DNA from 2 places in the Amycolatopsis sp. NPDC004378 genome. Region 2 is predicted to be linked to the other one. Evidence: predicted binding sites of a transcription regulator. Region 2 holds the regulator's gene; the other holds the start of a gene.
The links. The regulator HspR, encoded in region 2, represses chaperone genes until heat shock. The targets are predictions, from matches to a motif close to ANNTTGAGTNNNNNNNACTCAANNT.
Positions count from the first base shown of each region.

Region 1: lon (endopeptidase La) is a predicted target of HspR. The motif match lies at 2,412-2,436, and genes of this name have one in related genera.

Region 1 is NZ_JBSGDR010000014.1:85,511-91,528, reverse strand. It holds gene lon (endopeptidase La) at 1-2,397, opposite strand, end outside; gene ACWEN0_RS32990 (SAM-dependent methyltransferase) at 2,498-3,346, opposite strand; gene ACWEN0_RS32985 (SAM-dependent methyltransferase) at 3,343-4,197, opposite strand; gene ACWEN0_RS32980 (GNAT family N-acetyltransferase) at 4,267-5,205, opposite strand; gene ACWEN0_RS32975 (putative bifunctional diguanylate cyclase/phosphodiesterase) at 5,444-6,018, shown strand, end outside.
Region 2 is NZ_JBSGDR010000002.1:58,309-64,326, reverse strand. It holds gene dnaK (molecular chaperone DnaK) at 122-1,987, shown strand; gene grpE (nucleotide exchange factor GrpE) at 1,984-2,691, shown strand; gene dnaJ (molecular chaperone DnaJ) at 2,722-3,894, shown strand; gene ACWEN0_RS07825 (heat shock protein transcriptional repressor HspR) at 3,900-4,325, shown strand; gene ACWEN0_RS07820 (ABC-F family ATP-binding cassette domain-containing protein) at 4,378-5,928, opposite strand; gene ACWEN0_RS07815 (hypothetical protein) at 5,932-6,018, shown strand, end outside.

The DNA.
Region 1 (6,018 bases), on a different contig from region 2:
CGCCTGGGAAACCGGCGTCGAAGCCGGGGTCAGGGCGAGGTCGAGGACCTCGCGGACGTTCGCCACCGCGTGGACGTCCAGCTGGGACAGCACCTCGGCCGGGACGTCGTCGAGGTCCGGCTCGTTGCGCTGCGGGATGATCACGGTCTTCATCCCGGCCCGGTGCGCGGCGAGCAGCTTCTGCTTCACGCCGCCGATCGGCAGGACGCGCCCGGTCAGCGACACCTCGCCGGTCATCGCGACGTCCGCCTTCACCACGCGGCCCGAGAGCAGCGACGCGAGCGCCGTCGTCATCGTGACGCCCGCCGAAGGCCCGTCCTTGGGCACCGCGCCCGCCGGCACGTGCACGTGGATGCCGCGCTTGCGCAGGTCACCCACCGGCAGCTCCAGCTCCGCACCGTGCGAACGCAGGTAGGAGAGCGCGATCTGCACGGACTCCTTCATCACGTCGCCGAGCTGACCGGTCAGCTGCAGCCCCGACGCGCCGGACTCCTCGTCGGCCAGCGACGCCTCGATGTAGAGCACGTCACCGCCGGCGCCGGTCACCGCCAGGCCCGTGGCCACGCCCGGGGTCGCGGTCCGCTGGGTCGACGCGGGCAGCGACGACTCCGGCAGGTGCCGCGGGCGGCCCAGGTAGGTCTCCAGGTCCGGGGAATCCACCGTCAGCGGCAGCGAAACCTGCTCCAGCGCCACCTTGGTCGCGATCTTGCGCAGCACCTTGGCGATCGTCCGGTTCGCGTCGCGCACGCCCGCCTCGCGGGTGTACTCGGCGGCGATCCGGCTGAACGCGGCGTCCGTCAGGACGACGTCCTCGACGCCCAGCCCGGCGCGCTCCAGCTCGCGGGGGAGCAGGTGGTCGCGGGCGATGGTGACCTTCTCGTGCTCGGTGTAGCCGTCCAGCGTGACGAGCTCCATGCGGTCCAGCAGCGGGCCGGGGATGGTCTCGAGCGCGTTGGCCGTCGCCAGGAACACGACGTCGGACAGGTCCAGCTCGACCTCGAGGTAGTGGTCGCGGAACGTGTGGTTCTGCTCCGGGTCCAGCACTTCGAGCAGAGCCGCGGTCGGGTCGCCGCGGTAGTCGGCGCCGACCTTGTCGATCTCGTCGAGCAGCACGACCGGGTTCATCGAGCCGGCTTCCTTGATGGCGCGGACGATCCGGCCGGGCAGCGCGCCGACGTAGGTGCGGCGGTGGCCGCGGATCTCCGCCTCGTCGCGGATGCCGCCCAGGGCGACCCGGACGAACTTGCGGCCCATGGCCTTCGCGACGGACTCACCCAGCGACGTCTTGCCGACCCCGGGAGGGCCCGCGAGGGCGAGCACCGCGCCCGAACGGCGTCCGCCGACCGGGCCGAGACCCGATTCCGCGCGACGCTTGCGCACGGCCAGGTACTCGATGATGCGTTCCTTCACGTCGTCGAGGCCGGCGTGGTCGGCGTCCAGGACCGCTCGCGCGGCCGCGATGTCGTAGACGTCCTCGGTGCGCTCGGTCCAGGGCAGCTCCAGGACGGTGTCCAGCCAGGTGCGGATCCAGCCGCCCTCGGGGGACTGCTCGGACGTCCGGTCCAGCTTGTCCACTTCGGCCAGTGCGGCCTTCTTCACGGCGTCGGGCAGTTCGGCGGCTTCCACGCGGGCGCGGTAGTCGTCGTCCTCCGCGGTGCCGTCGAGCTCGCCGAGCTCCTTGCGGATGGCTTCGAGCTGACGGCGCAGCAGGAACTCCTTCTGCTGCTTCTCCATGCCCTCGGCGACGTCCTTGCGGATCGTGTCGGTCACCTCGAGCTCGGCCAGGTGCTCCTTGCTCCACTCGAGCGCCTTCTCCAGCCGGGCGCCGACGTCCGACGTGGTCAGCAGCTCGAGCTTCTGCTCGGTGCTCAGGTACGGCGCGTTGCCGGACAGGTCCGCGATCGCGGACGGGTCCTCGACCTGCTGGACGGCGTCGATCAGCTGCCAGCCGCCACGCTGCTGCAGGATCGAGATGACGACGGCCTTGTACTCGGCCGCGAGCTTGGCGGCCTGGTCGTCCGTGGTCTCGGGGGCGTCCTCGGCGTGCACCCAGCGCGCGGCGCCGGGGCCGTCGGCGATCCGGCCGACGACCGCGCGGCCGGTGCCGCGCAGCAGGACGGCGGCCTTGCCGCCGGGCACGCGGCCGATGCGCTCGACCGTGGCGACGGTGCCGAACTCGGCGTACTCGCCGTGGACGCGCGGCACGATCAGGACCTCGGCCTTGGCGGCCGAGCCGGACCGGATGCCGGGGAAGGACGCCTGGCTCGGCGTCTTGGCCTGGGCGGACTCCACCGCGGCCCGCGTCTCGGTGTCGGAGAGGTCGAGCGGGACGACCATGCCCGGCAGCACGACGTCGTCATCGAGCGGGAGCACGGGCAGGAGGCGGGTGTCGGACATGTGCACTCCTCGTGTAGTTGAGTCTGTCTAGCTCAACTCTCCGATGGGTGTGTTTGTTTCCAGGAGTGCGTTCGCCCACAGCGATCAGTGAATACGCAGGTCAGAGCGATGGCCGGCGCGCGACGGCGCACCACGCAAAGGGGCGGGTCTCGGTGTCGATGGCGTTCGGCGGGGTCTCCGGACGCCAGTCCGGCAACGATGTCATCCCCGGCGGCAGCAGCGGCCAGCCCCCGAACCAGGGGAGCAGCTCCGCCGCCGAACGCAGCCACGCGGGGTTCGACGTCGCCTGGTAGGCCTCGATGAACCGGCGCACCTCGGCGGCACGGGCGGGCGGCGCGTCGTCGCGGCACGTGCCGTGCGTGAGGGCCAGCCAGCTCCCGGGCGCCAGCTTCGCCCGGTACTCCGCCACCAGCCTGTCCGGGCCGTCCGACGGGCCGATGAAGTGCATGACGGTGATCATCAGCAGGCACACCGGCCGCGACCAGTCGATCAGCTCCCGCGTGACGTCGTCTTCGAAGATGCCCTTCGGCTGCCGGATGTCGCGTTCGACGAGCCCGGCCCAGTCCGACGCGCCTTCGCGCTCCAGGATCAGCCGCGAATGCGCCGCGGCCACCGGCTCGTAGTCGACGTAGACGACGGACGCCCGCTCGCCGGCGGGCAGCTGGTCGCGGACGATCTCGTGCACGTTCCCCGCGGTCGGCACGCCGGAACCGAGGTCGACGAACTGCCGGATCCCGGCGGCCACCGCCGCCGAGACCACGCGGTTCATGAACGCCCGGTTCTGCCGCGAGATCGGCCGGATCAGCGGCCACACCTTTTCGACGCGGCGGCCGAACTCGCGGTCGACCGCCCAGTGCTGGTTCCCGCCCAGGTACCAGTCGTAGACGCGCGCCGCGGACGGCTTGTCGGTGTCCACCCCGGCCGGGGCGAGCGGCGCTCCTTCGGTCATGCCCCGGGCTTCTCCGCGATGCCGCACCACGCGAAGGGCCGGGCCTCCGCTTCGAGGGCGTTCAGCTTCCGGTCGGGCCGCCAGTCCGGCAGGTGCACGATGCCCGGCTCGAGCAGCGGCCAGTCGCCGAACAGCGGCTCGATCTCTTCGCGGTCGCGCAGCCACACCGGGTTGCTCGTCTTGCGGTACTGCTCGACGAACCAGCGCAGCCCGTCCAGGTACGGACCCGAGCCGTCGCCTTCGCTCATCTGCGAGATCGCCAGCCAGCTGCCGGGCGCGAGCTTGTCGCGGTACGCCTTGAGCAGCCCCAGGGGGTCGTCGTCCGGGCCGACGAAGTGCAGGACCGCCATCATCATCAGGCAGACCGGCTTGGAGAAGTCGATGAGCCGCTTCGTCTCCGCGGCGCGCAGCACGGCCTTCGCGTCCCGCATGTCGGCCTGGACGATGCCGGCCCAGTCGGTCGCCATGCCCTCTTCGAGGATCAGCGTCGCGTGGGCGACGGCGACCGGCTCGTAGTCGACGTAGACGACCTTCGCGTCGTGGTCCTCCGGCAGCTCGGCCTCGACCACCTCGTGCACGTTGCCCGCCGTCGGGACGCCCGAGCCGAGGTCGATGAACTGCCGGATCCCGGCCCGCAGCGCCGCCCGCACCGCGCGGTTCATGAACTCGCGGTTCTGCTTCGACCCGGGGCGCACGAGCGGCCACTGCTGCTCCATGCGCCTGCCGAACTCGCGGTCGACCGCCCAGTTCTGCGTGCCGCCCAGGTACCAGTCGTAGATCCGGGCCGCGGACGGCTTCTCGGTGTCGACGCCTTCGGGCGCTCTCGGCGCCGAATCCCGCTGATCGGCCACTTCCGGCTCCCCTCGCTCTCCGGGAGCCAGCCTATAAGGACAGCGGGCCGCCGGTAATCCTCCAGCCGTTCACCGGACGGCGGGTCGCCGCTGCCAGTACGTCCACAGCGGGCGGTACCCCTGCGCGTACCAGAACGGCGTCGAGAGCGGGTTCGCCGCCGCGTGGTGCAGGAGGACGACGTCGGCGCCTTCCTCGTCCAGCACCTGGTGGGCGTGGGTGGCCAGCGCGGTGCCGACACCGGACGACCGTGCCTCCTTCGCGACGGCCAGCGAAGACAGGTAGCCGACGCGCCCGGCGGCGACGCGGTCGCTGATCCAGCCGGTCTCGCCCGGGTGCTGGACGTTCACCATGCCGAGCGGCCGCCCGTACAGCTCGGCGATCCACACGGCGGGCTCCGGCCGGTCCAGCTTCTCGGCCAGGTCCTTGGCGAGGATGTCCTCGACGCCTTCGCGCCAGTTCACCGTGCCGTACTGCGCGTCGTAGGAGTGCAGCTCCATGCCGAGCGCGACGGCGGTCTCGAGGTCGCCGGGTTCGCCACGGCGGATCTTGACGCCGGGGGTGCCGAGCGGCGTCGCCGGGAGCATCCGCTCGGACGGCCTGACCGCGATCACCCGCAGCGGGGCGAAGCCGTGGTGCAGCATTTCCCGCGCGCCGGCGCCGTCCCGGCTGGCCCGCGGCACGACCGCCGCGGTCTCGGTGTCGCCACGCGCGGCGACCGCGCGCAGATGTTCATCCCATCGGGTGAGGAGGGCGTCCAGGACCCCGGCCGGCTGCGGGCCGGCCAGCTGGAGGTCGAGCCGGTGCTCGGTCAGCGCGCGCCACGGGGCGTTGGGGGCGTCCTGGTCGACCTGGATGCGCGAGGCGAGCCCGGAGGCGGCGGAGTCGCCCGTCGCGACCTCCAGGACCACGGCGTTTTCGGCTGCCTCGAACGGAGAAGAACCGGGGAGCAGGGGATCCACCGACGCGAGCCGCGCCGAGTGGTCGGTGGCAATCACATCGCTGTGCATGGGCACATTGAAGCGCTACCCGGGCCGTCGTGCGCAGAGAGCTGTCCGGGCTGATGTTCGCCCGACGTTTCACCCCTTGGTCCACGCAGGTCAGCGCCATCGAGGCATTGTTAACCCTGGGGTGATCTCCTACTGTCTCGAAAGGGACACGGGTACGCCCTACGGGGTACGGTATGGCCCTTGTCCACACCCGAAGTCACGGATCAGCACCGGTGGACAAGCCGGGAGGGAAGGTCGGATGCCGGACACCAACGCCCACGGCGACGCCGTCGCACAGGCGCAGCCCGGGCCGGGAGCCGCTTCCGGGGCACCTCCCCAGCCGGCCGTCTCCGCGGAAGCCCGCACCGACGAGCGCCGGTTCCGCGCGTACACCTTCGCCGTCCTGAGCCTCGGGCTCGTCGCCGCGTTCGCCGTCGGCTCCTGGCTGCCGTTCCACTGGGACAGCAAGCTGCTCTGGATCGGCCCGGTGCTCGCGGTCGCGTTCCTGCTCGCCGAGCAGCTGGGCATCAACGTCGACGTCCGCAGCGGCATCTCGTGGACCATCTCCTTCACCGAGATCCCGCTCGTCATCGGGTTCTTCGTCGCGCCGTTCGAGGTCGTGCTGGCCGCGCACCTGGTCGCCGGCATCGGCACGCTGCTCGCGCGCAAGGTCGCCGGCCGCGTCCTCTACAACGCGGGCGCGTTCCTCCTCGAGATCACCGGCGCGTTCGGCGTCGCCGGGCTGGTGAAGGTCGCCGTCGGCGCCGGGGCGGGCGACGAGATCCCGTGGGTCGCCGCGCTGGCGGGCACCCTGACCGCGCCGCTGGTGAGCAC
Region 2 (6,018 bases):
CGACTCAAGTCCGGCTTGACGAGGTGCGTGAGGACCCGACTAAACTTGCCACGTGCCCGCTCAAGGCGGGGACGAACGTGCAGGTCACGTACACAGCAGGCTTACACAGGAGGAAAGCACCATGGCGCGAGCGGTCGGCATCGACCTCGGCACGACCAACTCGGTCGTAGCCGTCCTTGAGGGCGGCGAGCCGACGGTCATCGCCAACTCGGAAGGCTCCCGGACCACCCCCTCGATCGTCGCCTTCGCCAAGAACGGTGAAGTGCTGACCGGTCAGCCGGCCAAGAACCAGGCCGTGACGAACGTCGACCGGACCATCCGGTCCGTGAAGCGGCACATCGGCACCGACTGGAAGACCGAGATCGACGGCAAGAACTACACGTCGCAGGAGATCAGCGCCCGGGTGCTGATGAAGCTCAAGCGTGACGCCGAGGCGTACCTGGGCGAAACCATCACCGACGCGGTGATCACCGTCCCGGCGTACTTCGAGGACGCGCAGCGGCAGGCCACCAAGGAGGCCGGGCAGATCGCCGGCCTGAACGTGCTCCGCATCGTCAACGAGCCGACCGCCGCCGCGCTGGCGTACGGCCTGGACAAGGGCGAGAAGGAGCAGACCATCCTGGTCTTCGACCTCGGTGGTGGCACCTTCGACGTCTCGCTGCTGGAAATCGGCGAGGGCGTCGTCGAGGTCCGCGCGACCTCCGGTGACAACCACCTCGGTGGTGACGACTGGGACGAGCGCATCGTCAAGTGGCTGGTCGACAAGTTCAAGGCCACGAACGGCATCGACCTGACCAAGGACAAGATGGCGCTGCAGCGCATCCGCGAGGCGGCGGAGAAGGCGAAGATCGAGCTGTCCAGCTCGAACTCGGCCGGCATCAACCTGCCCTACATCACCGTCGACGCGGACAAGAACCCGCTGTTCCTCGACGAGCAGCTCTCGCGCGCCGAGTTCCAGAAGATCACCTCGGACCTGCTCGACCGGACCAAGGCGCCGTTCAACAACGTCATCCGGGACGCGGGCATCTCCGTCGGCGACATCGACCACGTCGTGCTCGTCGGTGGGTCCACCCGCATGCCGGCCGTCGCCGAGCTGGTCAAGGAGCTGACCGGCGGCCGCGAGCCGAACAAGGGCGTGAACCCGGACGAGGTCGTCGCGGTCGGCGCGGCGCTGCAGGCCGGTGTGCTGAAGGGCGAGGTCAAGGACGTCCTGCTGCTGGACGTCACGCCGCTGTCGCTCGGCATCGAGACCAAGGGTGGCGTGTTCACCAAGCTCATCGAGCGCAACACCACGATCCCGACCAAGCGCTCGGAGATCTTCTCCACCGCGGACGACAACCAGCCGTCGGTGCAGATCCAGGTGTTCCAGGGTGAGCGCGAGATCGCCGCGCACAACAAGAAGCTCGGCATGTTCGAGCTGACCGGTCTCCCGCCCGCCCCGCGTGGCGTGCCGCAGATCGAGGTCACCTTCGACATCGACGCCAACGGCATCGTGCACGTGACCGCGAAGGACCTGGGCACGAACAAGGAGCAGTCGATGACGATCACCGGTGGCTCCGCGCTGCCGAAGGACGACATCGAGCGGATGGTCAAGGACGCCGAGGCGCACGCCGAGGAGGACAAGACCCGTCGCGAAGAGGCCGAGACGCGCAACCAGGCCGAGACGCTGGTCTACCAGACCGAGAAGTTCCTCAAGGACAACGACGACAAGCTGCCCGAGGACCTCAAGGGCAAGGTCAAGTCGGCGATCGACGAGTCGAACGAGGCCCTGAAGGGCACCGACTCGGCGAAGATCCGCGAGTCGATCGAGAAGCTGAACGCCGCTTCGCAGGAACTGGGCACCGCCCTGTACGCCAACGCGAACGCCGCTCAGCCGGGCGCCGAGGGTGCCGCGGGTGCGGCCGGGGACGCCGGTGCGGCCGGTGGCCAGGCCAAGGCCGATGACGTCGTTGACGCCGAGATCGTCGAAGAGGACGAGAAGAAGTGACCCACAGCTACGACGAATCCGAGAACCAGGGCCGCGGCCCCGAGGAGCCGGTGGTCGTACGCGATCGGCGGCGGGTGGACCCCCAGACCGGGCAGGTCCGCCCGCCCGGTCCGGCCCACGCCGCGCCGGAGCCGGAGGGCACGCCCGTGGAGCACGCGGGCCCCTCGCTCGGCGAGTCCATTGTGGACGAGTCGGTGACGGTCGTCTCCGACGTCGAGAAGGAGCTGGCCGAGCGCACCGCCGACCTGCAGCGCCTGCAGGCCGAGTACGCCAACTACCGCAAGCGCGTCGAGCGCGACCGCGAGGCGGTCGTCCTCGGCGCGAAGGCGACCGTGGTCAACGACCTGCTGCCGCTGCTCGACGACCTCGAGCGGGCCGAGCAGCACGGTGACCTCACCGGGGCGTTCAAGGCCGTCGGCGAAAAGCTGATCAGCGGCCTGCAGCGCGCGGGGCTCGAGTCGTTCGGCGTCGAGGGCGAGGCCTTCGACCCGAGCGTGCACGAGGCCGTGCAGCACAACACCTCGCCGGACGTGGCGGGACCGACGGTCACCGTGGTCATGCGCCGCGGCTACCGCTTCGGGGACCGCGTGCTGCGGGCGGCGCTGGTCGGCGTGACCGACCACGAGCCCGGCGCGGCCCCGGTGGACCCGTCCGTCGGTGGCGAGCTGCCACTCGACGGCGGACTCGATGACCGGCAGCAGTAACGGAAACCCAGTGGAAGGAGGAGACGCCCGATGAGCGCACGGGAATGGATCGGCAAGGACTTCTACCGTGAACTGGGCGTCTCCTCCGACGCCACAGCGGACGAGATCAAGAAGGCCTACCGCAAGCTGGCCAAGGAGAACCACCCGGACGCGAACGCCGGCAACGCGCAGGCGGAGCAGAAGTTCAAGGCGGTCTCCGAGGCCTACGGCGTGCTCTCCGACGCGAGCAAGCGCAAGGAGTACGACGAGGCGCGGCGGCTGTTCGGCGGCGGGGGCGGGTTCAACTTCCCCGGTGGCGGCGGCACCGGCAGCTTCGACATGGGCGACATCTTCGGCCAGGCCGGCGCCGGCGGTCAGCAGGGCGGTTTCGGCGGGCTCGGCGACATCCTCGGCGGGCTGTTCGGCCGCGGCCGGACGACGGCGGGCGCGACGGCCAACCGGCCGCAGCGCGGCGCCGACGTCGAGACGGACGTCCGGATCGACTTCGTCGAAGCGGTCAAGGGCGCGACCCTGCCGCTGCGGCTGTCGAGCCCGGCGACCTGTTCGACGTGCGGCGGCAACGGCGCGAAGCCGGGCACGTCGCCGCGGACCTGCCCGACCTGTTCCGGGTCGGGGCTGGTCAGCCGCAGCCAGGGTGCGTTCGCGTTCTCCGAGCCGTGCCGCGACTGCCGCGGCCGCGGGCAGATCATCGACGACCCGTGCCCCGAGTGCGGCGGCGAAGGCGTCAGCACGCGGACCCGCACGCTGACCGTCCGGATCCCGCCGGGCGTCGACGACGACCAGCGCATCCGGCTGGCCGGTCAGGGCGAGCCGGGCCGGGGTGGCGCGCAGGCGGGCGACCTGTACGTCCGGGTGCACGTGGCCCCGCACGCGCTGTTCGGGCGCAAGGGCCTCGACCTGACGATCACCGTGCCCGTGGACTTCACCGAACTGGCGCTCGGCACGACGATCACGGTGCCGACGCTCGAGGGCAAGGTCTCGCTCAAGGTGCCACCGGGCACGGCGAGCGGGCGGGTGCTGCGGGTGCGCGGCAAGGGCATCGCCAAGCGCGACGGTTCGCAAGGTGACCTGCTCGTCACCCTCCAGGCGGCGATTCCCGCCAAACTGGACGACAAGGCGCGCGAGGCACTGGAGGCGTACGCCGAGGCGATGGCCGGGCACGACCCCCGGCCCGAGATCACCGATCTGCTCGAAGGCAGGTGAGCGGGATGTTCGGCGGGATTCCGCAGGAAGGCGACGAAGAGACCCCGGTGTTCGTCATCTCGGTGGCGGCTCAGCTCGCCGGGATGCACGCGCAGACGTTGCGCACCTACGACCGGCAGGGCCTGGTGTCGCCGGGCCGCACGTCCGGTGGCGGGCGGCGCTACTCGATGCGGGACATCGCGCTGCTGCGCGAGGTTCAGCGCCTGTCGCAGGAGGACGGCGTCAACCTGGCCGGCATCAAGCGCATCATCGAGCTGGAGAACCAGGTCGACGCGCTCCGGGCGCGGCTCGCCGAGCTCACCGAAGAACTGGCCGCGGCGTACGCGGCCGGAGAACAGGCCGCGGCGGCGGCCCACGCGTCCTACCGCCGGGACCTGGTCCCGCTCAACCAGCAGACCGCGATGGTGGTCTGGCGGCCCAAGCGCCGCTGACGTTCCGACACGGCGAAGGCCTCCCCGGCGAGTTCGGGGAGGCCTTCGTGCGTCAGAGGTCCAGCCGCGGCCAGGCCGCGAGGTCGGCCAGCAGCCGGCGGTCGTGCGTCGCGACGACGACCGCGGCCGGGGTGGTGAGCAGGGCCTCGGTCAGCTCCTCGACGAGCACCGCCGACAGGTGGTTGGTCGGTTCGTCGAAGACCAGGACGTCCGGGCGCCCGGCCAGCCGCAGGGCCAGGTCGAGCCGCCGCTGCTGGCCCTGGGACAGCCGGCCGACCGGCGTGCGCACGGCTTCCGCGTCGAGCAGGCCCATGCCCGAGAACGGCACCCCGGCTTGCTCGAAGATCCGGCGGGCGGTCAGTTCCCCGGGCCACGCCGGGACTTCCTGGCCGATCAGGGCCACTTTCGCGCCGGGCAGGTGCCGGACCGCCCCCGTCGTCGGCGGGAGTTCGCCGGCGAGCGCGGAGAGCAGCGTCGACTTGCCCGCGCCGTTCTCGCCCGTGACGAGCAGGCGGTCGCCGCGGTCGAGCGACAGCGTCACCGGACCCGCGAGACGGTCGGCGACGCCGACGTCGTGCAGGCGGACCAGTGCCTGCGCGCCGGAGCCGAGATCGGGCCACCGCAACGACAACGGCGGCTCGGGCACGGTCACGCGGTGCGCTTCCAGCGCCGCCCGGTCCCGGTTGAGCGCCTGGACGACGCCCGGTGCGCGGGACTGGCGCTGGTGCCGTCCGGTGCCCTTGTCCGGCCGCCAGCCGGTGCTGAGCCGGTCGCGTGCCCGCGCCACCGCGAGCGTGAGCTGCCGGTGCGTGTCCTGCTGCTCCTCGTACTCCTGCACCCAGCGTTCGCGGTCGCGGCGGCGGCCGTCCCGCCAGGCCTGGTAGCCGCCGGCGTAGCGGCGCGGGCGGCCGTCCTGGCTGGGGTCGAGGTCGAGGAACTCGGTCGCGACGTCGGCGAGCAGCGCGCGGTCGTGGCTGACCAGCGCGACGCCGCCGTCGTGGCCGCGCAGGCGGTCGGTCAGGAACGCCAGGCCGGCGGCGTCGAGGTGGTTGCCGGGCTCGTCGAGCAGCAGGAAGTCGTGCCGCGCGCCGAGCAGGCAGGCCAGGCGCACGCGGTAGCGCTGCCCGACCGAGAGCGTGCTCAGCTCGCGGGCCCGGTCGGTGCACGCGCCGAGGGCTTCGAGGGCGATGTCGACGCGGCGTCCGGCGTCCCACGCGTCGAGGCGCGTGGCCGCTTCGAGCGCGACGGCGTAGTGGTCTTCGCTGAAGTCCGAAACGGCCGCGTCGAGGGCCCGCAACGCGTCTTGGGCGGCACGCAGCGCTTCGGCGGTCAGCGTGCCGACGGTCTCGCCGGACCGGAACGGCAGCGCCTGCCGCGCGACGCCGACGGTGCCCGCGCGGTGGACGGTGCCCTGGTCGGGCGCCCGCAGCCCGGCGAGGACGTGCAGCAGCGTGGTCTTGCCACGCCCGTTCTCGCCGACGATCGCCAGCCGCGACCGGGGTGAGACGGTGACGCTCACGTCGTGCAGCACGCGGCGTGAGCCGAGGGTGACGCCGACGTTTTCCGCGCGCAGGTGGACATGGTCTGTCGCAAGGGAATTCAAGGGATGCTCCGCAGCTCGGAAGGAGCCGGGCAGCACGAAAGGGGCCGCCCGGCGATGACCGGGACGGCGGGCAAGGACGAAGAGGTGCGC